One region of the Sporosarcina sp. FSL K6-5500 genome, then DNA from elsewhere that is predicted to be linked to it. Evidence: a T-box and tRNA genes for the amino acid it is inferred to sense, from the RefSeq annotation. Region 1 holds a T-box; the other holds one or more tRNA genes.
What was found. A T-box is a leader RNA that pairs with one kind of tRNA and senses whether it is charged. The one in region 1 lies ahead of ileS (isoleucine--tRNA ligase), so its partner is inferred to be a tRNA-Ile.

Region 1 (14,461 bases):
AACGGTGGCTGACGTATGTATCTGTTAAAGAAACTGTATCTAGTATGGATGTAAGACAACAATCAATTCTTTCAAAACGTTTTTATTTGGGACAAACGCAGACCGAAATCGCTAAGGAACTAGGCATTTCACAAGCCCAGATTTCTCGATTGGAGAAGAGTGCAGTTCAAACCATTCGGGAAGGGATGGAACAATAATGATAAATGTAACGCAATGCGCTAACTGCATTGCGTTTTTTCTCGTGCCTATGTGCATATATTCATTGTAAGGAGGGATTTTATGAGGTTTTCAGAAATACAAAAAAAAGAAGTTATCGACGCTACTAAGGGAACGTTCCTTGGATTCGTCCAGGATGCAACAATTGACACTGTAACTGGAAAAGTTGAATCCTTGCACGTAGGTGGTGGAGAACGGAACAGTTTTTTTGATACAAAAGACAAGGATACGAAAAAGGTCAATCTTAAAGAGATTACAACAATCGGTAAAGATATTGTGCTGGTGGGCAAAAAGAATGCAGAAAAATGATTCATTATTGATATGTTCAGCCTAGGTTGGTACAATGAAGTGAAAGATTGAGGAAAAGTAGTGATTATAATGGGAAATCTACAGCAACGAATACAAAAAATCGAACAAGATATACAAGCAACTTGTGACCGCGTAGGTCGAAACAGATCTGAAATTACGGTCGTTGCTGTTACGAAGGAAGTTTCGACAGCAAGAACATCTGCGGTGCTGGAAGAAAACATCCGACATCTTGGCGAAAATCGACCTGAAGGCCTACTAGGGAAACAGGAAACGATACAAAGTGGGGCCATCTGGCATTTCATCGGTAATGTTCAAAGCAGAAAAGTGAAAGAAATCATCAATCGAATTGACTATTTACATTCTGTTGATCGAATGAGTTTGGTTAAGGAAATTCATAAGCGTTCCAATCAAGTTGTTGATTGTTTCATTCAAGTGAATGTTTCTGGTGAATCAAGTAAATCAGGTGTAACACCAGCTGAACTTGATAGCTTTATTGAAGATGTGGCGGCTTATGATAAAATTCGAATTATAGGTTTAATGACAATGGCTCCTTTCACAAAGGATATGGATGAGATTCGTTCCGTATTCCGCTCGTTAAGGGAGCTTCGAGACGGCATCTCGGCAAAAAAATTGCCACATGCACCTTGTACTCAATTGTCCATGGGAATGTCAAATGATTTCATTATCGCTATTGAAGAAGGTGCAACTCATGTAAGAATCGGGACTGCACTTGTCGGAGCAGAAAGCGAGGGAGACGTATGAGCATTAAAAACAAGTTTGAGAAATGGTTTTACCTAGACGACGAAGAAAAAGAAGTACAAGAACAGCCACGCCGGGAAGAACAGCGTCCTGCGCAGGAGCAGCCACGCAGCAGAGCTCCAATGAGGAAGCAAGTAGCAGGCGAACCACAACAGTCAGCAACGGTTGTCAGCTTGCAAAGTGTCCAAAAGTCTTCCAAGGTTATTCTTATTGAGCCCCGTGTCTATGCGGAGGCGCAAGACATTTCTGAACACTTGAAAAATAAGCGTGCAGTTGTTGTGAATTTACAGCGAATTGAGCGTGATCAAGGAATTCGAATTGTCGATTTCCTAAGTGGTACTGTTTATGCGCTTGGAGGAGACATCCAGCGAATTGGAACTGATATTTTCCTTTGCGTGCCGGAGAATGTGGAAGTTGCTGGTGCAATCTCCGATTATTTTGAACGATAGAAATTGAATGAGGTGTACCAACAGAATGGAAAATATTTTAGGGTTAATTTATCAAGGAATAACAGGAGCAATATCGATTTACTCAATACTTCTTATTATCTATATACTAATGTCATGGATACCTGCTTCTCGTGAGACTAAGTTTGGTATAATACTTGGGAAGATTACCGAGCCTTATTTAGGGTTTTTCAGAAAATTCATTCCACCTCTTGGAATGATTGATATTTCACCAATCGTTGGTATATTTGCGTTGAGGTTTATCTCTGATGGCGTTGAAGCAATATTTATGATGTTGTTATAAAATGATTACGTCGTCCTCACTTATGTGAGGATTTTTCTATAAGGAGCCGGAGAAATGGAAACTATACTACAGCATTTCAGAAAAGATGAACAGCCTTTCATCGAAATGGCGATTGGCTGGATACGTGAAGTGGAAGATACCTATTCACCAAAACTAACAGGATTCTTGGATCCTAGGCAGCAGCGCATTGTAGAATCTCTTGCGGGCAGTTCGATGCTATTGGTCGGATTGTACGGAGCTTTTCCGGAAGCGGAAAGACGAAGAGTTCTTATCTATCCAGATTATTATGTACCAGAACCAGTCGATTATCGAATAGCTATTTTTGATGTGAAGTATGCTTCTAAGTTTTTGCAACTTGATCACAAGGACATCCTGGGCTCGATGATGTCATTAGGCATCGACCGTTCGAAATTCGGGGACATCCGAGTGGTTGATGATCAAGTCCAGTTTGCAGTCGCAGATGAGTTAAAGGATTATATGACGGCTAATTTTTTATCGATTGGGAAAGCGAAAGTGACGGTTGAAGAAAGTAATCGTCCGGAAGACTGGATAGTCACGACAGATACATGGACAGAAGAAACGCATATCGTTAGTTCATTACGACTCGACGTAGTAACAGCGGCATTAGTAACTATTCCACGCCAAAAAGCGGCGACGCTTGTGCATGGGGAAAAAGTGAAAGTGAATTGGGCTGTTAGAGATCAGCCTGCATTTGAACTTCAAGAGTCAGATATGATATCAATTAGAGGTTCTGGCCGTTTTAAAGTGATCGCAATTGAAGGAAGAACGCGTAAAGATAAGATTCGTCTCATTGTTGGGAAATTAGAATGACTTGTCAGATAATAGTTTGAAAAAGAACTGTTATCTGATGCCTTAACATGTATAATAGAGAATGAATAAGTTAAAGGGGAGATGCTTTAAATGGCTTTATCACCACTTGATATACATAATAAAGAATTTGCCAATAAGTTTCGTGGATATGATGAAGATGAAGTAAATGAGTTTTTGGAACAAATCATGAAAGATTTTGAAAATATACTTGAAGAAAACAAAACATTGAAAAGCAATTTGAAACAATCAGAAGAACAGGTCTCCCATTTTAACTCAATCGAGCAAACGCTACAAAAATCGATTCTTATCGCTCAGGAAGCTGCGGAAGACGTTCGTCGCAACTCTATGAAAGAATCGAAATTGATTGTCAAGGAAGCAGAAAAAAATGCGGATCGAATTGTCAATGAGGCACTTTCCCGCGCGCGTAGAATTTCTGTGGAAATTGAAGATCTTAAGAAACAGTCGAAGGTTTTCCGTACACGTTTCAAAATGCTCATTGAAGCGCAACTTGATCTGATTCAGTCAGATGATTGGGACGTTTTACTTGAGTATGAAATCGATGCGGAGCGTTTAGAAATGGCAGCCGACCTGGATTCATAAGGAAACTTGACTTTAGTCTTAATTCACACATATACTTATAGGCATATATTTAGAACAGGCGTTGAAAGAGAAAGTACCTTCCAAATCTGAGAATAGCGAGCCGGGGGCGGTGGAAGCCCGGTCAACGGATTGGAAATGAAAATCACTCTCGAGCTGGATTTCGGAATAATTTACGTGATCCCGGAAACACCCCGTTATGGTGTCTGAGTGGTAGCAAATTCGTTTGCTACAAGTAGGGTGGTAACGCGAGAATAATTCTTCGTCCCTTTTTAGGGGTGGGGATTTTTTTATTTTTGTCTGTGCCTTGTGTCTACAGGATGTAGGTATGGGGTCTTTGCCACAGGACGTGGCTAAGGCTGCGATCCTTTTGCGCTTTTCTATTTTAAAGGAGGAAAAAACATGGAGTACAAAGATACATTACTTATGCCGAAAACAGAATTCCCGATGAGAGGTAACTTACCTAACAAAGAGCCATTACTGCAAGGAAAATGGGCAGAGATGGACATTTATAAAAAAGTACAGGAACGAACTGCGGGTCGCCCGTTCTTCGTATTACACGATGGTCCTCCATATGCGAATGGTGATCTTCATATGGGTCACGCCATGAACAAAGTATTGAAAGATATGATTGTCCGCCACAAATCAATGACAGGTTTCCACGCGCCATACGTTCCAGGCTGGGATACACATGGACTGCCGATTGAACAGGCATTAGTGAACAAAGGCGTAAAAAGAAAAGAAATGTCAGTAGCAGAATTCCGAAAAATGTGTGAGGAATATGCGCTTGGTCAGATTGACAATCAGCGTAGCCAGTTCAAACGGATTGGTGTACGTGGCGATTGGGATAATCCATATATCACGCTAAAACCAGCTTTTGAGGCGCGTCAAATTCAAGTGTTTGGTGAAATGGCTAAAAAAGGATATATCTATAAAGGATTGAAACCAGTTTATTGGTCACCATCAAGTGAATCTGCACTTGCTGAGGCGGAAATCGAGTACCAGGATAAGAAATCACCATCTATCTATGTTAGTTTCCCTGTGAAAGATGGACTTGGCGTAATTGATGAAGATGTTAACTTCTTAATCTGGACGACAACTCCATGGACGATTCCTGCAAACCTTGGGATTTCTGTCCATCCGGAATTTGAATACGTTATTGTTAAAGCGGGAGAAGAGAAATTCCTTATCGCTAAAGATTTACTTACGTTTGTCGCAGAAGAACTTGGCTGGGAAGACCATGTTGTTGAGCGTGAACTGAAAGGTTCTGAACTCGACCGTGTTGTTGCGAAGCACCCATTGTATGACCGCGATTCGCTTGTTATGCTCGGTGATCATGTTACAGCCGAAGCGGGTACTGGATGTGTCCATACAGCTCCAGGCCACGGGGAAGACGACTTCTACGTGTCTAAATCATATGGTATTGATGCCCTTTCTCCTATCGATGATCGCGGTGTTATGACTGATGAAGCGCCAGGCTTCGAAGGTCTGTTTTATGAAGATGCAAATAAAGCAGTTACAGAGGCACTCGACAAAGTGGGCGCGCTTAAGAAATTATCATTCATCACCCACTCGTATCCACACGATTGGCGCACGAAAAAACCGGTTATTTACCGCGCGACTGCACAATGGTTCGCTTCAATTGAATCGTTCCGTACCGAATTACTTGATGCTATCAAAAATACGAAATTCACACCTTCATGGGGCGAAACAAGATTGTATAACATGGTTCGAGACCGTGGTGACTGGTGTATTTCACGTCAGCGTGTATGGGGTGTTCCAATTCCAGTGTTTTACGCTGAAAACGGTGAACCAATCATTACAGATGAAACAATTGCCAACGTTTCGGAATTGTTCCGTGAAAACGGATCGAATGTCTGGTTCGAACGAGAAGCAAAAGATTTACTGCCAGAAGGTTTCACCCACGAAGGCAGTCCGAACGGAGAGTTTACAAAAGAGACGGACATCATGGACGTTTGGTTCGATTCAGGCTCAACACACCAAGGTGTGCTAGTAGAACGGGATGATCTCGTTTACCCGGCGGACCTGTATCTTGAAGGATCTGACCAATACCGTGGATGGTTTAACTCATCACTCACGATAAGTGTTGCCATCAATGGCCATGCACCATATAAAGGCTTGCTAAGCCATGGTTTCACTCTTGACGGAGAAGGACGTAAAATGAGTAAATCAATCGGGAACGTAATCATTCCCGCAAAAGTAATGAACCAGCTTGGTGCAGACATTCTTCGCCTGTGGGTATCATCTGTTGATTACACAGCGGATGTACGGGTTTCTGATTCTAACTTCAAGCAAGTTTCTGAAGTATATAGAAAAATTCGTAACACACTGCGTTTCCTACACGGCAATACATCAGATTTCAATCCGGCTACAGATGCTGTGGCATTTGAAAATCTGCGTACAGTAGACAAATTTGTCTATGTGAGACTACAGGATTTGATCAAAGAAGTGCGTGAAGCTTATGAAAACTACGAATTCGCTGGTGTTTATCATGCGGTGAATAACTTCTGTACAGGTGAATTGAGCTCGTTCTACCTAGATATCGCCAAAGACGTTGTCTACATCGAAGGTGCAGATCATCCACATCGTCGTGCGATGCAAACAGTGATGTATGAAACGCTGATTGCGCTGTTGAAATTGTTAACACCTATTGTGCCGCATACGACAGATGAAATGTGGGCATTTATCGAGCACAAGACCGAAGAAAGTATTCAGCTGACAGATATGCCAGAAGCACAAGATCTTGGACAAGAAGCACAGGCATTGCGTGAGCGTTTCGCAACATTGATGCTTGTTCGTGACGATGTTTTGAAGGCACTGGAAGAAGCGCGTAATAGTAAAATTATCGGGAAATCGCTTGAAGCGAAAGTAACGGTTGCTGTCCCTGAAAAACTGGCAGATGTATTCGCAGCGGATGATATTGACTTCGCACAATTCTTTATCGTATCGAAGTTTGCTGAAGGAGATATCGCTAACATGCCGGAAGGTACTTTGAAACTGGATGCTGTAAGTGTTCTTGTTGAAAATGCAGATGGCGAAAAATGTGAGCGTTGCTGGACGATTTCTGAAACAATCGGCTCAGACGAAACACACCCTACTCTATGTACACGTTGTGCAGAAGTTGTAAAAGTGCATTATTCGTAAAATCATCAAACTGTAAGCCGCTGCTGCTGTCTTTATATAAGACTGGTTGCAGCGGTTTTTTAAAAGGTAAGAAAGCATAAGTTTTTTTACATGGATCGGTGTCTAGACTCCAGACGCCAGCCCCTGGGCCCCCACGAAGGGGGTCATGCAGTCTTTGCGACAGGAAGTCGCGACTTTAGACTGCCTTCCTTTCGCTTCATTCTTGCTGAAAAGGCATAGTACGCCTTTATCATCAAGACTTCCAGCGCTTGTCGGGGCTAAACGGCGCCTTGCGCTTTTCTTATATTACTCATTTAGCGTTGAAACGCGCTCATATAGGTGTCGATGTGGTAAAATGGAACGTAATCTGTCGGACGGGGGTATTTGGATTGTTCATTTATTACGGATTAGCGGCATTCGTCATTATTTTGGATCAGTTTACGAAATGGCTAGTCGTTAAAAACATGGAGCTCGGCGAAAAAATTAGCATTGCAGATCCTTATTTAGGGCTTCTTTCTCATCGCAACAAGGGAGCCGCTTGGGGTATGCTTGAAGGACAAATGTGGTTATTTTATATTGTCACAGTTGCCGTTGCAATTGGTATTATTTATTTCTTCCATAAAGAAGCGAAAGGGCAACCGCTCTTTGGATTCAGTTTAATGTTTCTTCTTGGTGGTGCGATTGGTAATTTTATCGATCGTCTGTGGCGCAAGGAAGTTGTCGATTTTGTCGATGTCACAATCCCGGTTATCAACTACGATTTTCCAATCTTTAATGTTGCAGATGCAGCGTTAACGGTCGGTGTGATTATGATCATCATTCATATTATTATGGATGAAAAAAAGAACAAGAAAAAGGTGTCGTAATGGAAAAAATAGAAATTGAAATAACTGAAGAACACAAAGGAAGCCGAATAGACAAAGCTTTGTCTGCAGTCAATCCTGAATGGTCACGTACGCAAATTCAATCATGGCTGAAAGAAAGCCTTGTTCTAGTAAGCGGAATTCAAGTGAAACCTAATTATAAAGTAAGACTGGGAGATATAGTGACGGTGGAAGAACCTGAACTGGAAGTGCTTGACATGGTTGCTGAGGAATTAAATCTCGATATCGTCTATGAAGATAAGGACGTACTCGTTGTCAATAAAGCGCGTGGCATGGTTGTTCATCCTGCGCCAGGTCATCCATCAGGAACGGTCGTAAATGGTCTTATGCACCACTGCACGGACCTTTCAGGTATTAACGGAGTGGTGCGCCCAGGGATTGTCCATCGTATTGATAAAGATACGTCAGGGCTTTTGATGGTCGCGAAAAATGATAAGGCACATGTATCGTTAGTAGACCAGCTTGTGAACAGGTCAGTAACGCGTGTTTATACTGCACTTGTCCATGGCCATATACCACATGATAATGGAACAATTGACGCGCCAATCGGCCGTGATCAACGGGAACGACAAAATATGGCTATCGTTGATAAAGGAAGGCATGCGGTAACGCACTTCAAAGTAATCGAACGGTTCGGGGATTATACGCTTGTCGAATGCAGATTAGAAACAGGCAGAACGCATCAAATTCGGGTGCATATGAAATATATTGGTTATCCACTTGTTGGAGATCCGAAATATGGACCGAAAAAAACACTTCAATTTAATGGACAAGTATTGCATGCAGGTACGCTCGGTTTTGATCATCCCGTAACAGGTGAGTACTTGGAATTCAACAGTCCTCTACCTGAAGACTTTAAAGACTTGGTTGATGAAGTTAGGAAAAGCGTTGACAAAACAGAAGAGTAAATTGTATACTGAACGAAGCAATTGAATAGCGATACCTTTAACATCAGTCCAGAGAGGCTGGGAAGGTTGCACGGAAGTACAGTCAAACTGCTGCGCGCAGTTTCTATGTACATTTATTTCTGCACGTATACCCTCCCGCCATCCTAGGCCGGGAGGGTTTTTTATGTCTAGCAACAGGCGCCAGACTCTCGGGTCATAAGTCAGACCAGCTACACGGCAAAGAACGCCGCTTCGCCGATCCGTCTTATACCTGTCGCGGGCCTACAGGATGTAGGTCACGCAGACGTTGCCACACGATGTGGCGAACTTAGGCTGTGTTCACTTGACGGCGCCTTACGCTTTTCATATAGGAGAATATCCAAGCCAATCGGCTTCTGGAAGGCATTTGACCGAAAGACAGAAGTAAACAAGGAAATGGAGGATGTTGAAATGACCGAAAAAGCAAATATTCTAGATGAACAGGCAATTGGCAGGGCGGTTACCCGAATTGCACACGAAATAATTGAACGCAACAAAGGAATTGACGCTTGTATTCTTGTCGGCATCAAAACACGCGGTGCTTTCTTAGCGAAAAGACTTGCTGAAAAGATTGAACTTATCGAAGGAAAACCGATTAAAGCCGGTGAACTTGATATCACACTATATAGGGATGACCTCACGTTGAAACATAGTAACAATGAACCGCTTGTTCAGCAGGTAGACATCAAGCATGACGTGACAGATATGAAAGTAATTTTGGTAGACGACGTTCTCTATACAGGTAGAACAGTTCGGGCAGCGATGGATGCAGTTATGGACCTTGGAAGACCAGCATCAATCCAACTAGCAGTACTTGTTGACCGTGGTCACCGTGAATTGCCAATACGACCAGACTTCGTCGGTAAAAACATCCCAACTTCAAGTGATGAGCGAGTCGTCGTGAGTGTAGAAGAAACAGATGGCAAAGATAGCGTGTCGATTCATTCTAAATAGTAGCGAAGGTGCCTTATAAGGGGATTCTTTATCTCAACATAATATGAATACAAAATAAAGTAATCCGCACGGGGGTATTGGCAATGGATGAAAAAGTGTTAGATGTGCATGAAAAACCGGCACCAGCTAGGTGGATTATCCTTAGTTTACAACATATGTTTGCCATGTTTGGAGCAACAATATTAGTACCTCAGCTCGTCGGATTAAGTCCGGCAATCGCCCTTCTGACAAGTGGTATTGCAACAATCGTCTTTATCCTTGTTACACGATTCCAAGTGCCGGCGTACTTAGGCTCATCTTTCGCCTTCATTATCCCGATACAAGTCGCAACTCAAACGGGTGGAATTGGCAGTGCGATGATAGGAAGCATGTTTGTGGCACTTGTCTACGGAATTATTTCATTGCTCATTTGGAAAACGGGCTACAATTGGATCATGAAAGTTTTGCCACCGATTGTTGTAGCGCCTGTCATCATCGTAATTGGACTGGCACTTTCACCAACTGCAATCAGCATGGCAAGTACCATCCAAGTTGGAGATGAAAAGGTATATAACCTGCTTCATTTCTCGGCTGCACTTGTTACGCTAGCAGCTGCTATCATCTGCCTCATGTTTTTCAAGGGAATCATTAGCTTAATGCCAATCCTAATCGGCATCATCGTCGGTTACATTTACTCGGCTTTCATCGGGATCTTAGATTTTACAAAAGTTATGGAAGCAAAGTGGTTTGAATTTCCGGAAATGTTAATTCCAGGTGTGGATTATGATTTCGTCATTACACCTACACTGCTCTTTCTTATGGTGCCAATAGCAATTGTCACAATATCGGAGCATATCGGCCATCAACTTGTCCTTGGACGAATCGTTGGAAGAGATTACATAAAAAATCCAGGATTGAACCGCTCATTACTAGGTGATGGACTTGGAACACTCATAAGTGGTCTTGTAGGAGGTCCACCTAAAACGACATACGGTGAAAATATCGGTGTTCTTGCGCTTACTCGAGTTTACAGTGTCTATGTCATTTTAGGAGCTGCTGTTTTCGCCATAGCCTTCTCCTTCTTAGGAAAAGTGATGGCATTGATTGCGACGATTCCGACGGCAGTGCTCGGCGGGGTTTCAATTCTCTTGTTCGGAATTATTGCTTCATCTGGCTTGCGCATGCTCGTGGATCACAAAATTGATTTTGGCAGCCAGCGTAATCTTGTCATCGCCTCAGTCATTCTAGTCATTGGAATCGGGGGGGCGAGCATCGAATTTAGTGATACTTTCCAAATTGAAGGAATGGCCCTAGCGGCAATTATCGGTGTGATACTCAACTTGGTCCTGCCGGGGAGAACAAATGAAAGTCTAGTTGACGAAAAAGAATAGAAAACCTTTTAACACTGTTCCGAGAGTCAGGGAAAGGTTCGTTTGACACCCATTCTGCACAATAAGTGTAGGGTTTGGATTGTCATACCTAACGAGCCTTTCCGTTTATCGGGAAGGCTCGTTTTTCAATATGTCTAGGCTTCAGCACCCAGGCCATTAAGCTTTTCAATAAAAGGAGGACAAACCAGATGCAGCATCTTGTTTCGATGAAACACCTGACTGAAGAAGAAATTATGGCAATCCTTGATCGTGCTGATACATTCAAAAAACGTGGAGTCCGAGAATTGCCCGGGAAATATAGTGTCAGTAACTTATTTTTTGAACCGAGTACACGAACGAAAATGAGTTTTGAAATGGCACAACGGAAACTCGGACTTGATGTATTACCATTCGAATCCAGCTTCTCTAGTACATTAAAAGGAGAAACGCTTTATGACACAGTCAAAACGCTCGAAGCAATAGGTGTCGATGCACTTGTTATCCGTCATCCCGAAGATGGTTACTATGAGCAGTTGATTGGTAGAACGTCAGTTTCTATCATTAATGGAGGAGACGGTTCAGGTCAGCATCCGACTCAATCACTGCTGGATTTATTCACAATTAAAGAAGAGTTTGGTTCATTTCAAGGATTGAACGTACTGATTACAGGGGATATCACACATAGCCGAGTTGCACGGTCCAATGCCGATGCTCTGACGAAGCTTGGCGCAAACGTGACATTCCTTTGCCCGGCTGAATGGGCAGGCGAATTCAACAGTGTGGATTCGTGGGATGAAGTGATTAAAAACAGTGATGTGGTTATGCTGCTACGGGTTCAACATGAAAGACACGAGGCAGAAATAAACTTTGCTGGTGAAAGATATCATGAAAGATACGGCCTGACAGAAGCCCGCGAGCAGCTAATGAAAGAAAATGCAATCATCATGCATCCCGGACCATTTAACCGAGGTGTGGAAATAGCAGATACCTTAATCGAATGTCCGAAATCACGGATTTTCAAACAAATGGAAAATGGTGTATACATACGGATGGCCGTATTAGAAGCAGTATTGAAAGGGAGGAATTGACATGCAGAAACTTATTCAAGGGGTTCAGATGCTAAACGGTGACGGGGAACTTGTCACAGCAGATGTAAAAGTAACGGGTGATAAAATTACGGAAATCGGTAAGCAGTTACCAGTAGAACACGCTGAAGTAATCGACGGCAAAGGACTTTTACTAGCACCCGGCTTCATAGATGTCCACGTGCATCTTCGTGAACCGGGCGGAGAGCATAAAGAGACAATCGAAAGCGGAACATTGGCAGCAGCAAAAGGCGGTTACACAACTATCTGTGCAATGCCAAATACACGGCCTGTACCGGATACAAAAGAAAATCTGACATTTGTCAATGACTTAATCGCACAGAAGTCCTTAATCCGTGTCCTTCCATACGCATCTATTACAATTCGGGAAGCCGGTAAAGAACGGACGAATCTCGCAGAACTAAAAGAACACGGAGCTTTCGCATTTACGGATGATGGTGTTGGTATACAACAGGCCGGAATGATGTACGAAGCGATGCAGGAAGCAGCTAAAATCGGTATGCCGATTGTTGCACACTGTGAAGATAATACGCTTATCTACGGTGGTGCTATGCATGAAGGCAAACGTAATAAGGAACTGGAACTTCCAGGAATTCCTTCTATAGCAGAATCGGTCCATATCGCTCGGGATATTTTATTAGCTGAAGCGGCAGGCGCTCATTATCATGTTTGCCACGTCAGCACGAAAGAGTCGGTTCGAGTAATCCGTGACGCGAAGAAAGCGGGGGTCCATGTGACTGCTGAAGTAAGTCCGCATCATCTTCTACTGTCGGAAGATGATATTCCAGGCGATGATGCCGATTGGAAAATGAATCCGCCACTTCGCGGAACAGAAGATCTCGCAGCACTACGCGAAGGATTGCTCGACGGCACACTGGATTTCATAGCAACAGATCACGCACCGCATACTGCGGAAGAGAAGGCAGTCGGTTTTGCAAAAGCACCATTCGGCATTACTGGTTTTGAAACAGCGTTCCCACTCCTTTATACGAACTTTGTTAAAAAAGGAACATGGACATTGCAGCAGCTCATCGATTGGATGACGAAAAAACCAGCGGATATATTCGGCTTACCATACGGTAAAATTGAAGTTGGAGGCACTGCGGATTTAGTATTACTTGATTTGAACAAAGAAGCAAAAATAGATCGCACAACATTTGTATCTAAAGGTAAGAACACACCATTTGACGGTTTGACATGCACAGGATGGCCAGTTAAAACGATTTTCGGTGGAAAAGTAGTTTGGGAGGATGGACAATGATGAAAAAAAGAATGCTTATTTTAGAAGACGGCACAATTTTTGAAGGAATCGCTTTTGGTTCCGACGAGGGTTCAATCGGTGAAACAGTATTCACAACTGGGATGACGGGCTATCAGGAAACCATTTCCAATCCTTCGGGAGCTGGACAAATCATTGTGATGACCTACCCGCTTATCGGTAACTATGGCATTAACCGAGACGATTACGAATCAATTGAACCAGCAGCAAGCGGCTTAGTCGTTCGTGAACTAGCGGACGAGCCATCGAACTTCCGAAGCGGCATGACGCTTTGCGAACTGTTGACGATGAAGGGCATTCCTGGAATTCAAGGAATCGATACACGTAAACTAACACGGTTGCTACGCGACAAAGGGGCACTAAAAGGGATTTTGACTGCTGCAGGAGAAGAAGTAAACGTGCAAGAAACGGTTGCGCATGTCGCTTCTTACGTCTTACCGACAGATCTTGTTGCACGCGTTTCGACACAAAAACCTTATCCAAGTCCAGGTCGCGGAGAGCGAATCATCCTTATCGACTATGGTATGAAACATGGTATTTTACGTGAATTAAATGAGAGAGATTGTGATGTTATCGTCGTTCCATATAATACAACAACGAAAGAAATTCTTTCTTTATCACCAGATGGCATTGTGTTGTCAAATGGACCGGGCAATCCGATGGATGTTGAAGGTACAGTTGAAGTGATTAAAGAGTTGCTAGGAAAAGCCCCAATGTTCGGGATAGGGCTTGGCCATCAGCTGTTTGCCCTTGCTTGTGGAGCACGCACAGTGAAATTGAAAAATAGTCATATGGGTGGCAATCATCCCGTAAAAGATTTGGCTACAGGTAGGACGGAATTAACTTCACAATGCCATGGCTACTCAGTAGATGAAGAATCACTTGCAGGTACAAATCTTGAAGTGACACACAAAGCACTTAATGACGGCTCAGTTGAAGGTGTGAAAAGCACGAAATACGAAGCTTTTTCTGTACAGTTTCATCCGGAAGCATCACCAGGACCAGAAGATTCGAAACATCTGTTTGACCGATTCATGGATATAATGAAAACAAGCAGCCGAGAGGGGAATTTCAATGCCTAAACGTACAGATATTGAAACTATATTAGTTATCGGGTCAGGCCCGATTGTCATTGGCCAGGCGGCAGAGTTCGACTATGCCGGAACACAAGCGTGTCTTTCGTTGAGAGAAGAAGGCTATCGCGTCATTCTCATTAACTCCAACCCAGCAACCATTATGACGGATACGGAAATTGCAGACAAAGTATACATTGAACCACTTACACTCGAGTTTATTAGCCGCATTATACGAAAAGAGCGCCCGGATGCACTCCTTCCTACACTGGGTGGTCAAACGG
Region 2 (14,461 bases), 2.6 Mb from region 1:
CTCATCGCATCCTGGGGCTGTAGTCGGTCCCAAGGGTTGGGCTGTTCGCCCATTAAAGCGGTACGCGAGCTGGGTTCAGAACGTCGTGAGACAGTTCGGTCCCTATCCGTCGCGGGCGCAGGAAATTTGAGAGGAGCTGTCCTTAGTACGAGAGGACCGGGATGGACATACCTCTGGTGTACCAGTTGTCTTGCCAAAGGCATCGCTGGGTAGCTATGTATGGACGGGATAAATGCTGAAAGCATCTAAGCATGAAGCCCCCCTCGAGATGAGATTTCCCATTACGCAAGTAAGTAAGATCCCTCAAAGAAGATGAGGTTGATAGGTCTGGGGTGGAAGCACGGCGACGTGTGGAGCTGACGGATACTAATCGATCGAGGACTTAACCAATTTTGAAAAGGGCTTGATTACCCTGATTCTGTATAGCACAATGTCTGTTTTATTCAGTTTTGAGCGAATAAGTACCGTTCATAAAAAAAAGTACTTGCAATTAATTAGATGATATGTTATAATAATTATTGTCTTTGAGAAAAGATCATACAAGTCTGGTGACGATTGCGAAGAGGTCACACCCGTTCCCATCCCGAACACGGAAGTTAAGCTCTTCAGCGCCGATGGTAGTTGGGGGTTTCCCCCTGTGAGAGTAGGACGTCGCCGGTCTTGCAACAATTATTACATAGGTTTATGAATAGGACGAACAACTGAAGTTTGTCGCACTTATACCCAGGAGGATTAGCTCAGCTGGGAGAGCACCTGCCTTACAAGCAGGGGGTCGGCGGTTCGAGCCCGTCATCCTCCACCATTTTATTTATAATGAAAACTATTAGCCGGAGTAGCTCAACTGGTAGAGCAACTGACTTGTAATCAGTAGGTTGAGGGTTCAAGTCCTTTCTCCGGCACCACTTTTCGAGCCATTAGCTCAGTTGGTAGAGCATCTGACTTTTAATCAGAGGGTCGCAGGTTCGAATCCTGCATGGCTCACCATTTTTATGACTTAGTGTCATAATTTATATTGCGGGTATGGCGGAACTGGCAGACGCGCTAGACTTAGGATCTAGTGCCTTCGGGCGTGGGGGTTCGACTCCCTTTACCCGCACTTATAATGCGGAAGTAGTTCAGTGGTAGAATACGACCTTGCCAAGGTCGGGGTCGCGGGTTCGAATCCCGTCTTCCGCTCCATATTTTTGCCGGGGTGGCGGAACTGGCAGACGCACAGGACTTAAAATCCTGCGGTAGGTGACTACCGTACCGGTTCGATTCCGGTTCTCGGCATTAATAACTTTTCACTTATATGCGCTCGTAGCTCAATTGGATAGAGCACCTGACTACGGATCAGGAGGTTGTGGATTCGACTTCTGCCGGGCGCACCATTATGTTTTTAAACTTTATAATTCTTCGGGACGTAGCTCAGCTTGGTAGAGCACTTGGTTTGGGACCAAGGGGTCGCAGGTTCGAATCCTGTCTTCCCGACCATTAAGCTTTTTAAGCAGATTCGCCGCTTAAAGAATATACCATTTTAAGTAGATTTGTGCTTTAATAATTGCCAGCTATAATGGGGCCTTAGCTCAGCTGGGAGAGCGCCTGCCTTGCACGCAGGAGGTCAGCGGTTCGATCCCGCTAGGCTCCACCAACACAATTTTCATAAAGATCCTGGCGGCGTAGCTCAGCTGGCTAGAGCGTACGGTTCATACCCGTGAGGTCGGGGGTTCGATCCCCTCTGCCGCCATCTTAAAGGACCTTTAGCTCAGTTGGTTAGAGCAGACGGCTCATAACCGTCCGGTCGCAGGTTCGAGTCCTGCAAGGTCCACCACTATTATATACAGCCATGGAGGTATACCCAAGCCCGGCTGAAGGGATCGGTCTTGAAAACCGACAGGGGAGTCAAATCCCGCGGGGGTTCGAATCCCTCTACCTCCTCCATTTTTAACTAGTGGTGAAATTAAATAGTACTTATATTGTTGTCGCGGGGTGGAGAAGTGGTATCTCGTCGGGCTCATAACCCGAAGGTCACAGGTTCAAATCCTGTCCCCGCAACCAAATGGTCCCGTGGTGTAGCGGTTAACATGCCTGCCTGTCACGCAGGAGATCGCCGGTTCGATCCCGGTCGGGACCGCCATTTTTATTAATACTATAAGGTTTAGAATAAGTTAACGACTTAATGTAAACTAAATACGTGGCTCAGTAGCTCAGTCGGTAGAGCAAAGGACTGAAAATCCTTGTGTCGGCGGTTCGATTCCGTCCTGAGCCACCATTGTTATGCGAGTGTAGTTTAGTGGTAAAACCTCAGCCTTCCAAGCTGATGATGAGGGTTCGATTCCCTTCACTCGCTCCAAAAAGGGCCTATAGCTCAGCTGGTTAGAGCGCACGCCTGATAAGCGTGAGGTCGATGGTTCGAGTCCATTTAGGCCCACCATTCCGCAGTAGCTCAGTGGTAGAGCAATCGGCTGTTAACCGATCGGTCGTAGGTTCGAGTCCTACCTGCGGAGCCATTTATATATGGGGAAGTACTCAAGCGGCTCAAGAGGTGCCCCTGCTAAGGGTATAGATCGCGAAAGCGGTGCGAGGGTTCGAATCCCTCCTTCTCCGCCATATATAATTTGGCCCCTTGGTCAAGCGGTTAAGACACCGCCCTTTCACGGCGGTATCACGGGTTCGAATCCCGTAGGGGTCATACATAAAAGTAGCTTTACAAGTTCTTAATGAACTTGTAAAGCTACTTTTTAATTTGTTTATATATAGTTTTCTAGTTCACTTAAATTCTAACTATATATGTTGAATTAAAGAATCCCATTGAATCTACTGTGGCGCTCAATAAGGAGTGAGTTGTAATTCGGGGTGTGGATTGTAGAACGCTTGACGCTTTGGGGATGCCTTTCACCGTAAGCCTGGATATCGCTTCGCATCCAGTCTCACGGCTTCGGCGACCCCTTTGCCGTACCTGCACTAGTGTGTTCATTATCGAGAGAAATGTGATTTTGAGATGTATATGCCGAGATTATAAGGTGATTACTAGTTGATACTACTTATATTCAAGAAAGACGTACTCCAGGTTGCAGATTTCATCACAGATAATGAAATGCTCTTTCTCATATAGACCATCCAGCGTCGAAGCGATATTGGTAGGAGTTCTGTTTCATTCTTAAATAAAAAAGACAAGACTATGGAGAAGACTTCAGCCGCCAAAATTATATCTTTGGCGGCTTTTATCCAGTTAAGAAGCCCCGCTATTCTTTCGTCCCAAAAAGCTCTAGCATTTCGTGTACTTATGCCTTTGGAGAGCAACGGATGGATAACCACCAAACGATTCCCGAAAAATTTGTAGGGGGCTACGAAGTCGCATCCCTACACATCAAGATATCTCGATAATAGTAAAGAGGTCGTTCTATCTAAAGCAACTCAAAGGCAACTACACACGCAGCGCCTAGTGTTTGATTAAATCATTTACTGGTTACTTTTGGTTAATTAACATACGTGAGCTAAAATATCCTGAAAAGAAACACCATAAGCAATGGCCTATGGTGTTTCTTTTCACTTCTTCTGATCCTCTATATAACTATCTTTTTCATGATAAGGAATATCTCCGAGAGGGGATTCGATTCCTTCATCATCCAGTTCCGCTTCATATTTCTCTGAGGCATCGGACCTGATGAAACCGCGTGACTTTCCATTTATATCGGTTCCTGTGAATTCTTCAAATTCTTCGGTTGCACCATCTGAAATTCCGCTGTCGTATAACGTATTGTAGTCATCGTGATCTCCGCTGAAATCGGAAGGGGTTTCTGATGTTCCAGATTTTGCGATTTCCTGAAAGCTGTCTTCGCCATCCCGGGCCGCTCCGGAAAATGAATTTGGGTTGGCCATGGTAAGCGTATCTTCTTCGACAGGTCGATCATTGGGGATTTCTTGCTCAGTCGCATGGTCGATGCAAAGGGTTGTGTAAGGAACTGCTTCAAGTCGCCCAAATGGTATATCTTTTTGGCACACTTCACATTTCCCATAAGAACCGTTCACCATCGCTTGTAAGGCGCTTTCTACTTTATCTAATTCAGAGCCAGCATGAACGTTTAAAGCCATGTCTTTCTCTCTTTCAAACAGTTCTGTACCCATATCACCGGGATGATTGTCATACATCGACAGCTCGCCGGCAGCTTCTTGTGCACTTTCCTTAATATCTGTTTCTTCTTCTGTTTTTGTTAAGTGATCCTTCATTTCATATAGTTCTTTTTTTAGAGTGGCTTTTTGTTTATCGTTCAACAAGTTTTGTCACGTCCTTTTTAGTAATGGCATTAGTCTGCACATACACACCGTACTTAATAAACAAAAGTACAGATTGTTGACTATCGTTACTTAACTTTCCTTTATTTCGTTCCATCTAAACATATAAATCAGAAAAAGCGTAAAGCTTCGAGTTAAATCGAGGCTTTACGCTTTTTTTTATTAGTTAGAGCAGATGCCCAATGAGTATTCCGATCCCTAATAGTAAGCCGAATAAAGTGTTCGTAACTGCAGTGTTTTTCATCGCAGGCATCACATGTATTGGGATGTGATTTTTTCGGAACACAGTAATCGCTCCAATCGGCTTTTTGACACTAAGAAATACAAGCAGTGCCCATGGAGTAAGATGACCGAAGAGAATCATTGCAATAATCCAGCCATAGGAAATAATGAAAAATAGCATTAGGATTGTAATTGCGTTGTAGCGGCCCACAAGAATAGCGAGTGTTTTTCGTCCGCCTTCCTTATCGCCTTCTAAATCACGTATATTATTTGCTAGCATAATACCTGCGACTAGCAACATACTTGGGATAGATAGCAGAACCGCTTCTGTCGTTACTGTTTCTGTCTGGATATAAAACGCAATAAGGATAAGTAACATTCCCATGACAACACCGGAAAACAGTTCTCCAAATGGCGTGTAGGCGATAGGATACGGTCCTCCAGTATAAAAGTAGCCTACCATCATTGACAGGATCCCGACGACTGCGAGCATCCATGAGGTTTCCATACATATATAGATACCAATAAGGACGGAAATCCCGTAAAGCATAAAGGCAAGATTCAACACGGTTTTTGGTTTTACACCATTACGGACGATTGTACCGCCGATACCAATGGACTGTTCTGTATCAAGTCCTCTTTTAAAATCATAATATTCATTGAACATATTCGTTGCCATTTGGATGAAAACACTCGCGACGAGCATGGCGATGAATAAAGGAAAATGTAATTTTCCGTAAGTTAGTGCAATCATGGTACCGAGAAATACAGGTGCAAAGGCTGCCGTTAGTGTATGTGGACGTGTAAGCTGCCACCAAATACGCCAGCCTTTATCCGCTTTTATTGTCTGTTGCAATTTGGCTCTCTCCCTATCCTTTTAATGACCCTATCTATTGTACTCCAAAATGGGTGGAGTGAACATATGGACTGCTTATTATGTGCTGAAACGACATTGATTCGGTATGATAGACTATAGGTATTGTTTTAAATCAGTCGAATGAATGTACGGAGGGAAAATAATGAATCGGAAGTTGACCGCTACCCGTGAATCTCAATTAAATGTTAGGCAGAATGAGCTGCGTTTTTTTACAGAAACTGTCGATGCGGGGAGAATCTCACCACTTGCGTTTTTTGAAGCAGGAGATTCGTGTTACAAAGATGAACGTTTCTATTGGCAAAATGCAGATAAAACTTTAACGCTTGTTGGTATTGGACATGCTACGGTATTAACAAGTGATGGAACGAATGATCGTTTCACACATATTTCAACAAGTTGGAAAAAATTATGTAGTTCGCTTATTAAAGAAGAAAATGATCGGGAACCTGTTCTTTTTGGAGGTTTCTCGTTTGATCCGAAAAGTGTTAAGCAATCAGAGTGGGATGCATTTCCATCGGCCCATTTCGTTGTACCTTCTTTCCAGTTGTCGATTACGAATGGTAAGACAGAAATTTCCATTAACCTCGTAACAAAAAGCAACGATGGGGCAGAACAGTTTGAGAAGTTAAGGGATGAAAGAGACCGTCTAATTCATATCGCGCAAGTCGAGGAATCCGCTCTGCTTACAAAACCGGAAGTTGTGTCAATAGAGGAACTTTCGAAAGAACATTATCTGGAAACCGTTGCAGATGTCACAAAGAAAATTAACAATGGTGAAGCTGAAAAAGTAGTAATTGCACGTTCGGTTAAACTAAACTTTGCAGATGACGTGCCGGCTGTCACTGCACTTCATCATATATCAAATGAACAGCAGGAAAGTTATCACTTTGGATTGCAAAAAGACGGCCAATTATTTTTTGGTGCTACACCTGAACGTTTAATTGAAATATCAAATGGCCGTGCGTATTCGGCATGTGTTGCGGGTTCCATTAAACGAGGCAAGTCGGCAACTGAAGACCGCGAACTTGGCGATGAACTTCTTGAAGATAGAAAAAATCGAGAAGAGCATCAATATGTCGTTAATATGATTTCACAAGTGTTTAAGACATTTTGCACAGACATCAAAATTTCGAAAGTACCGAAACTGATGAAAGTCCGTGATATTCAGCATTTGTTTACGCCAGTTGAAGGAAAAGTTGAACAAGGAACTGATATTTTTAGTTTGGTTCAAGCACTTCACCCGACACCGGCGCTAGGCGGTGTCCCAACTGATATAGCGATGGAAATGATTCGTTCTGAGGAAAACTTGGATCGGGGTTATTATGCTGGACCAATTGGTTGGACAGATACTGCTGGAAATGGTGAATTCGCTGTGGCAATCCGTTCCGCACTTCTTGACGGCAATAGTGCGTACTTATACGCAGGTGGAGGAATTGTGGCAGACTCTGAACCAGATAAAGAATACGATGAAACATGGGTGAAATTCAGACCGGTTATGCGGGCGCTTGGAGGAAAACTGAATGGATAACCGTACAGTTTTGACTGATTATGTTCGTAGAATGACTGCTGCTTTGATGATGGCTGATGTGAAAACGGTAGTTATTAGTCCAGGCTCTCGTTCGACACCACTGGCTTACGCTTTCGCTTCAACAAAAGGCCTTGATGTCTATATGCAAGTCGATGAACGATCGGCTGCCTACTTTGCATTAGGTTTGGCGAAGGCATCCGGTAATCCTGTCGTCCTTCTCTGTACGTCAGGTACTGCAGCATCGAATTATCATCCTGCTATAACAGAAGCGTATTATGCGCGTATTCCTCTTATTGTTATCACGGCTGACCGTCCGCATGAATTAAGGGAAGTCGGTGCGCCACAGGCAATCGATCAAATTCGAATGTATGGTAAGCATGTGAAATATAGTGTAGATTTCCCACTTGCTGAAAACAATCCGGATATCGAAGACTTTATTGATCGCCATATTAGCCGTGCACTGTCAGTTGCGACTACAGCTCCACGCGGACCCGTTCACTTAAATGTGCCGTTCCGGGAACCACTTCTGATCGATTTTAATCGGGAAACGCCGAAAATGACTTTCAAAAAACGATTTAAAAGTGTAGACAGTTTGGATGCATCTACTGCCCAACAAATTTCACAGTTGCTTGCAACGTCGGAAAAAGGCTTCATCATTGCTGGTGAAATGCCGATAGGGTTCGATAAAGCAGCATTTTGGAACTTTGCCAAAGCACTGGAATGGCCAGTATTATGCGATCCGCTATCAAATCTTCGCACGGAAGTACCTGAACAATGCATAGCGCTCTGTATTGATCATTATGATGCGCTATTAAAAAGTGATGCATTCAAAGAGAAAGTCGTACCTGATACTGTCATTCGTTTTGGTGCACAGCCAGTAGCGAAGCCGCTTTCGCTTTACTTGAAAAAAGTAAGACCAGCTACAGTTATAGCGGTGGATGAATCGCCGGAATTTAGGGATTCGCTCGGTGTCGTTACGCATCATATCCAGACTTCATCCGAAACAGTCATGAAAATTATTGTGGATAAACCGAAGACATCTTATACAGAGTGGTGGACGATGGCGAATGAGGCGGCATCAGCGATTACAAATAAGTATGAGGGTGTTGCTGGCGATGAAGGGATATTTGCAAAAACATTATTTGAGCACCTTCCCACAGAGAGCGACCTCGTAAGTGGCAGCAGCATGCCAATCCGTGATGTAGACACGTTCTTCAGGAAGACGGATAAGGATATTACAATTTTTGCGAATCGCGGGACGAATGGTATCGATGGTGTTGTATCGACAGCATTCGGTATCCAGGCGGCAAGAAAGCGTCCAACATGGCTGTTAATTGGCGATTTATCGTTCTTGCATGATGTCAACGGATTAATTGTTACTCGTTTCCACGAGGCAGATTTAACCATTGTCATTATTAATAACGATGGGGGTGGAATATTCTCGTACCTTCCGCAAGCTGATGCAGGTAATCATTTCGAAGAGCTGTTTGGCACACCAACAGGCTTAACATTCGGCCACATTGCTGCGATGTATGATGCGCAGTATGCGGCAATCCACACGCCAGAAGAGTTCGGAATGGAGCTCGATAAAGCGAAGGAAAAACCAGTGCGTATTATCGAAGTGTTCACGAATCGTCAAGCGAATGTGAAAGCGCACCGAGACCTATGGAAGCAAATCACGGACAGGCTTGATCGTAATGAATGAAAAGACTATTCGTATACGTGAAATTAATATGCATGTGGAAATCCAAGGTGGAGAAAATCTACCTGTCATCGTATTTCTACATGGTTTTACGGGGAGCACCACATCATGGCGTGAAATTACAAAGTTGCTAAAAGGTAACTACCAGACAATAGCTGTCGATTTGACGGGACACGGCAAATCGACTATTTCGGAAGACATTGGCCGCTACTCTATGGATCAGCAAGTAGAGGACCTTGAGGAACTGTTTACTGAGCTTTCTCTTGATCAATTCATCTTAGTTGGCTATTCAATGGGGGGACGTATTGCACTGGCTTATACGGTGCGACATCCAATGCGGGTCTCGTCATTGATTCTCGAGAGTTCTTCTCCAGGATTGAAGACGGAAGTGGAAAGAGAAGAACGACAAGCAGCTGACAGGCGGCTGGCAGACAGAATCACAAGGGACGGATTGCCGGCATTCATCGATTTCTGGGGAAATATTCCCTTGTTCGCGTCTCAGAAGACTTTGTCGGAAGAAAAGCAGCTGGCAGTGAGGAATGAACGGCTTAGTCAGAGTGAAATAGGCCTTGCGAACAGCTTACGTGGTATTGGAACAGGTAGCCAAGCTTCTTATTGGAAGAGCCTAGGAACAGTCAATCTTCCGGTTTTGCTCATAACGGGAAAACTCGACACGAAGTTCGTAAATATTTCCCGGGAAATGCAGAGGGATTTCCCTAATGTCCGCCACGAAACGATAGAACATGCTGGACATGCAATTCATGTGGAAAAACCGGCTACATTTGCTACAATGATAGAGGAGCATATTTCAGAGTTGAAAAATCGAGGAGGATCACTATGACACGTCAATGGGAAACGATACGTACATACGAAGACATCAAATACGAACAGTATGGCGGGATTGCAAAAGTAACAATCAACCGTCCGGAAGTGCGCAATGCATTCCGTCCTAAAACGGTATCGGAGTTAATCGACGCATTTTCACGCGCACGGGACGACCAAAGCATTGGAGTCATCGTCTTAACAGGCGAAGGCGAGAAAGCATTCTGTTCAGGCGGAGACCAATCCGTACGAGGGCATGGCGGTTATGTAGGAGACGACGAAATTCCACGTCTCAACGTCTTGGACTTACAGCGTCTAATCCGTGTTATTCCAAAACCGGTTGTGGCAATGGTTGCAGGATATGCAATCGGCGGCGGACATGTTCTTCATGTCGTTTGTGATTTGACGATTGCAGCAGAAAATGCAGTTTTCGGACAAACAGGACCTAAAGTTGGTTCATTCGACGCAGGTTACGGTTCGGGCTACTTGGCACGAATCATTGGCCATAAAAAAGCGCGCGAAATCTGGTTCCTTTGCCGTCAATACAACGCACAGGAAGCACTCGACATGGGTCTAGTCAATACAGTAGTTCCTTATGAACAACTGGAAGACGAGACGGTCCAATGGTGTGAAGAGATGCTTGGCATGAGCCCTACTGCACTTCGTTTCGTGAAAGCGGCAATGAATGCGGATACGGACGGACTTGCTGGTCTTCAACAATTGGCTGGCGACGCAACACTTCTTTATTACACAACAGACGAAGCGAAAGAAGGCCGCGATGCGTTCAAAGAAAAACGCAAACCGGATTTCGGACAATTCCCACGTTTTCCTTGATTAAAGAAAAGCGTAAGGCGCCGTTTAGCCCCGACAAGCGCTGGAAGTCTTGAAGATAAAGGCGTACTTTGCCTTTTCAGCAAGACTGAAGCGACTCAAGGGGCTGGCGCCTGAAGCCTAGACAGTAATCAAACTGGATAAAAACTAAGAAAGCTGCCTCTAATCGGGCAGCTTTTTCTGAATGGATGGTGATGGCATGATTCCAAATTGGTTAATGCAACGGGCTTATTTAACGCCTGATAAAATAGCTTTATCGTTCGAAGAGGAAAAGTGGACATTCGCACAGTTAAAAGATGATGCTGTGGTTCTTGCACGAAAATTGAGGGCTAACAGTTTAAATGAAGGGGAACGGATCGCCTTGCTTGGGTCCTCCAATTCTGAAATGGTAGTCATCATTCATGCATGTATGCTGGCCGGCCTTGAGATTGTTATGCTAAACAGTCGGTTGTCGAAAAAAGAAATCGCATATCAATTGGATGATTCAGGCGCCAATACGGTAATTGTGTCGAATGAACTGAGTAGTGTTGTTGCCGATACGCCGGTACGTCAGCTACTATTTTCTACGATCAAAGAAAGTGCGGAACAGGCTTTTGTCATCCAGGAAAGTTGGCAATCAGACAGAACCATTACGATTATGTATACATCGGGCACGACAGGATTTCCGAAGGGGGTCCGTCAGACTGCAGGTAATCACGTCTCGAGTGCACTGTCGTCTGTTCTAAATTTAGGGCTTGATGAAGACGATGTCTGGCTCTGTGCGATGCCTTTATTTCATATTAGCGGGTTCTCGATTCTCGTTCGTTCTGTTCTATACGGAAATGAGGTTCAGTTGCATGAGAAGTTTGATGCGGTCAAGTCGGCGATTGCGGTAAGAGATGGGTCCGTCACACGGATGTCTGTTGTATCTCTTACATTGGATAAAGTTCTGCGTGAACTGGAAAAGGATAATAGTGTCGCACATTCATCATTTAAATCAATGCTGGCAGGTGGTGGCCCCGTTCCAATCGATTATTTGAAGCGGGCAAAAGTACTTGAAGTTCCTGTTCTCCAAACGTACGGCATGACAGAAACTAGTTCGCAAACAGCGACCTTAGCAGCAAGTGATGCAATGAGGAAAATGGGTTCAGCAGGCAAACCATTGTTTTTCAATCAAATCAAAATCAAAGATACAGAAACGCCAGGTGAAAAAGGTGAAGTATTTATACGCGGTTCACATGTGACACCTGGATATATTGGTCGTTTTTCCGAAGTGGATCCATTGGAAAATGGCTGGCTTCCAACAGGTGATATCGGTTATCTTGATTCGGAAGGTTATTTGTATATCGTCGATAGAAGATCCGACTTAATCATTTCAGGAGGAGAAAATATTTACCCTGCTGAAATTGAAAATGTACTGATAGCGCATCCGAATATTCGAGAGGTAGGCGTTTGCGGGAAAGAACATTCCGAGTGGGGAAGTGTCCCAGTTGCGTTTGTCGTAGTGTCAGGAAATGTGAAAGAAGCTGATTTGATAGCGTATTGTGAAGAGCGATTGGCGCGTTACAAAGTACCGAAATCATTCCGCTTCGTAGATGAACTGCCGCGTAACGGGTCAAATAAGTTATTGCGTCGAAAATTGAAAGAGTCAGTGGATTTGGAGTAAGGTTGAAGTCGAAATTAAAGTCAAACTGTCACGGCAACTCATCAATCTGTAAGGACAATTGCTTGAACTGTCCTGGCAACAGATTAAACTGTGAGGGCAACTTTGGACTTTCATGGTAAGTCATCAATCTGTAAGGGCAATTGCTTGAACTGTCCTGGCAACAGATTAAACTGTGAGGGCAACTCTGGACTGTCATGGCAACTCCTCAAACTGTAAGGGCAATTGCTTGAACTGTCCTGGCAACAGATTAAACTGTGAGGGCAACTTTGGACTGTCACGGCAAGTCATCAATCTGTAAGGGCAGTTGCGTTAACTGTCCTGGCAACAGATTAAATTGTGAGGTCAACTCTGGACTGTCATGGCAAGTCATCAATCTGTAAGGGCAATTGCGCTAACTGTCATGTCAAATGATTAAACTGTAAGGGCAACTCCAAACTGTCACAGCAAAAACAAAAAGGCTGTTCCATATACCAGATTAAATCTGGTATACGGGACAACCTTTCTTCATTTACTTTCCACTTAACGCTTTCTTCAGCGTTTCAATGTTTTGTTCCATCAAAGAAAAATAGTCTTCGTTGTTTTTTACATCATCCACTGTCAATACGCCAAGATTGTGGAGCATGAGTGATTCAGCACCAATTTCTTTCCGCACGACATTAGTTAGTTTAGATGATACATTCTGTTCAAAAAGTACATAGTGGATGTTGTGATTTTTTGCCTCTTTGACAATTTTCGCTAATTGCTTTTGTGACGGCTCGCTTTGTGAGTTCAGTCCCGCAATCGCGACTTGTTCCAGGCCATATGAATCGGCTAGATAACCAAATGATGCATGTGAAACAAAGAACGTTTTGGAAGGGACAGTGGAAGAAATCTCTTTGAATTTGCTATCGAGTTCGACAAGTTCTACTTTCAGTTGTTCAAAGTTCTTCTCGAATTCGTCTTTCATTTCAGGTTTTGATGCAATCAAAGCATCTTTGATAGAAGTTGCAAGTTCGACACTAAGCAGTGGTGAGATCCATACATGGGGATCAATTCCCCCATGATCATGACCTTCGTGTCCATGTTCATCATGTTCAGCATCTTCGTCGTGACCTTCATCACTATGACCTTCGTCTAGCATCTCATCAGGAATTGCCTCTGCTGTTGCAACCATTTTTACATGTTCGTTTTTCATGGTTTTTTCTGCATTTTCCACAAAACCTTCAAGGCCAAGTCCTATATAGAAAAACAAATCCGAGTCCGCGAGTCCCATCATATCTTTTTGTGTAGGATCAAAAGTATGTTCATCCGCGCCAGCAGGATAGATGGATTTCACATCGACGTAGTCGCCGCCGATTCGTTCTGTAAAGTATTGAAGCGGGTATACTGTTGTATAAATAGACAATTTCTCTGTCCCAGTTTCCGAGTTTTCTGTGGATTTAGCGCCACAAGCACTAAGTAGCATAATTGTTAGTAATGACATGATGAAAAAAAGTTTCTTATTCATTAGATATATCCTCCGTATTATTAATAGTAATCATTCCGATTTGTGTAACTGACTTTTTTATCATACAAGAGTGTTTCTAATTTGGCAACTAAATAAGCGAATTTCTTTTAATCGAAAAAAACGGCTCGACAATTATGTCAAACCGTTCTATCTAAAAAGATCACTTTTTATGCATATCATTGTCTGGTACAGGATCAAATCCACCCTCGTGGAACGGATGGCATTTTGAAATTCGACGTACCGCAAGCCATGAACCTTTTAGTGCTCCATGCTTTTCGACTGCCTCAATCCCATAGTGAGAACAAGTGGGATAGAAACGGCATGAAGGTGGTGTAAGGGGTGAAATTACTTTTTGATATAGTTTAATAAAGCCAATTAAAATCTTTTTCATTTAAAAAACTCCTTATTAATGCCTCGATGTTTATTGTAGATGCTTCGGTGGTAAATTAACAGAGAGATGAATTATATTTAACAATAAGGGGAGAGATTTATATGTCGAAAGAACTTATTAATGAATTGAATGTCCAAGTTTCTACATGGTCGGTTATGTATGCGAAGCTCCATAACTATCACTGGTATGTTAAAGGTCATCATTTCTTCACGTTACATGTAAAGTTTGAAGAACTTTATAATGAAGCGACGTTACATATGGATGAAATCGCAGAACGTATTTTGACACTTGGCGGAGATCCTGTAGCGACGCTGAAAGAACATCTTGAACAATCTGTTGTGAAAGAAGCAACGGGGGATGAAAAAGAAGACAGCATGGTGAAAACTGTCGTAAATGATTTCGGTGAAATTATGAAATCGTTGAAAAAAGGCATGCAGCTGGCTGCGAAAGATGGCGACGATATGACGGAAGATTTGTTGAACGCGACATATCAAAGTATCGAAAAACATCAATGGATGCTGAATGCATTCCTGGGTGAAGATAACAAGTAATCATTTTTCATTAAAAATACTAGAAAAATGCCGATAATAAGCTTGTGGAAGGAGTGATGGCAAATGGATATGAGCTCCATCATGGCAAGTCAATTGAGAAGTTTGCAATCGACTGTTCAGTTGAGTGTGTT

Region 2: it encodes a tRNA-Ile, which carries the amino acid that the T-box ahead of ileS (isoleucine--tRNA ligase) is inferred to sense. The anticodon was not compared.

What each region holds. Positions count from the first base shown of each region.
Region 1 covers NZ_JBBOTP010000001.1:174,160-188,620, reverse strand. Annotated here, with positions in the region: gene sigG (RNA polymerase sporulation sigma factor SigG) at 1-197, shown strand, start outside; gene MKX62_RS00905 (PRC-barrel domain-containing protein) at 280-525, shown strand; gene MKX62_RS00900 (YggS family pyridoxal phosphate-dependent enzyme) at 595-1,287, shown strand; gene MKX62_RS00895 (cell division protein SepF) at 1,284-1,733, shown strand; gene MKX62_RS00890 (YggT family protein) at 1,759-2,034, shown strand; gene MKX62_RS00885 (YlmH family RNA-binding protein) at 2,089-2,865, shown strand; gene MKX62_RS00880 (DivIVA domain-containing protein) at 2,956-3,465, shown strand; T-box leader at 3,518-3,735, shown strand; gene ileS (isoleucine--tRNA ligase) at 3,865-6,627, shown strand; gene lspA (signal peptidase II) at 6,996-7,472, shown strand; gene MKX62_RS00865 (RluA family pseudouridine synthase) at 7,472-8,398, shown strand; gene pyrR (bifunctional pyr operon transcriptional regulator/uracil phosphoribosyltransferase PyrR) at 8,828-9,370, shown strand; gene MKX62_RS00855 (uracil-xanthine permease family protein) at 9,454-10,740, shown strand; gene MKX62_RS00850 (aspartate carbamoyltransferase catalytic subunit) at 10,929-11,807, shown strand; gene MKX62_RS00845 (dihydroorotase) at 11,809-13,086, shown strand; gene MKX62_RS00840 (carbamoyl phosphate synthase small subunit) at 13,086-14,186, shown strand; gene carB (carbamoyl-phosphate synthase large subunit) at 14,179-14,461, shown strand, end outside.
Region 2 covers NZ_JBBOTP010000001.1:2,740,749-2,755,209, forward strand. Annotated here, with positions in the region: rRNA gene MKX62_RS13080 (23S ribosomal RNA) at 1-390, shown strand, start outside; rRNA gene rrf (5S ribosomal RNA) at 545-660, shown strand; tRNA gene MKX62_RS13090 (tRNA-Val) at 727-802, shown strand; tRNA gene MKX62_RS13095 (tRNA-Thr) at 827-902, shown strand; tRNA gene MKX62_RS13100 (tRNA-Lys) at 909-984, shown strand; tRNA gene MKX62_RS13105 (tRNA-Leu) at 1,015-1,096, shown strand; tRNA gene MKX62_RS13110 (tRNA-Gly) at 1,105-1,179, shown strand; tRNA gene MKX62_RS13115 (tRNA-Leu) at 1,187-1,272, shown strand; tRNA gene MKX62_RS13120 (tRNA-Arg) at 1,294-1,370, shown strand; tRNA gene MKX62_RS13125 (tRNA-Pro) at 1,397-1,473, shown strand; tRNA gene MKX62_RS13130 (tRNA-Ala) at 1,555-1,630, shown strand; tRNA gene MKX62_RS13135 (tRNA-Met) at 1,653-1,726, shown strand; tRNA gene MKX62_RS13140 (tRNA-Ile) at 1,734-1,810, shown strand; tRNA gene MKX62_RS13145 (tRNA-Ser) at 1,828-1,920, shown strand; tRNA gene MKX62_RS13150 (tRNA-Met) at 1,963-2,037, shown strand; tRNA gene MKX62_RS13155 (tRNA-Asp) at 2,041-2,116, shown strand; tRNA gene MKX62_RS13160 (tRNA-Phe) at 2,176-2,251, shown strand; tRNA gene MKX62_RS13165 (tRNA-Gly) at 2,259-2,332, shown strand; tRNA gene MKX62_RS13170 (tRNA-Ile) at 2,337-2,413, shown strand; tRNA gene MKX62_RS13175 (tRNA-Asn) at 2,415-2,489, shown strand; tRNA gene MKX62_RS13180 (tRNA-Ser) at 2,499-2,589, shown strand; tRNA gene MKX62_RS13185 (tRNA-Glu) at 2,600-2,671, shown strand; gene MKX62_RS13190 (TraR/DksA C4-type zinc finger protein) at 3,529-4,257, opposite strand; gene MKX62_RS13195 (1,4-dihydroxy-2-naphthoate polyprenyltransferase) at 4,442-5,353, opposite strand; gene MKX62_RS13200 (isochorismate synthase) at 5,517-6,902, shown strand; gene menD (2-succinyl-5-enolpyruvyl-6-hydroxy-3-cyclohexene-1-carboxylic-acid synthase) at 6,895-8,607, shown strand; gene menH (2-succinyl-6-hydroxy-2,4-cyclohexadiene-1-carboxylate synthase) at 8,600-9,445, shown strand; gene menB (1,4-dihydroxy-2-naphthoyl-CoA synthase) at 9,442-10,260, shown strand; gene MKX62_RS13220 (o-succinylbenzoate--CoA ligase) at 10,457-11,902, shown strand; gene MKX62_RS13225 (metal ABC transporter solute-binding protein, Zn/Mn family) at 12,411-13,388, opposite strand; gene yidD (membrane protein insertion efficiency factor YidD) at 13,549-13,779, opposite strand; gene MKX62_RS13235 (Dps family protein) at 13,881-14,330, shown strand; gene MKX62_RS13240 (putative motility protein) at 14,394-14,461, shown strand, end outside.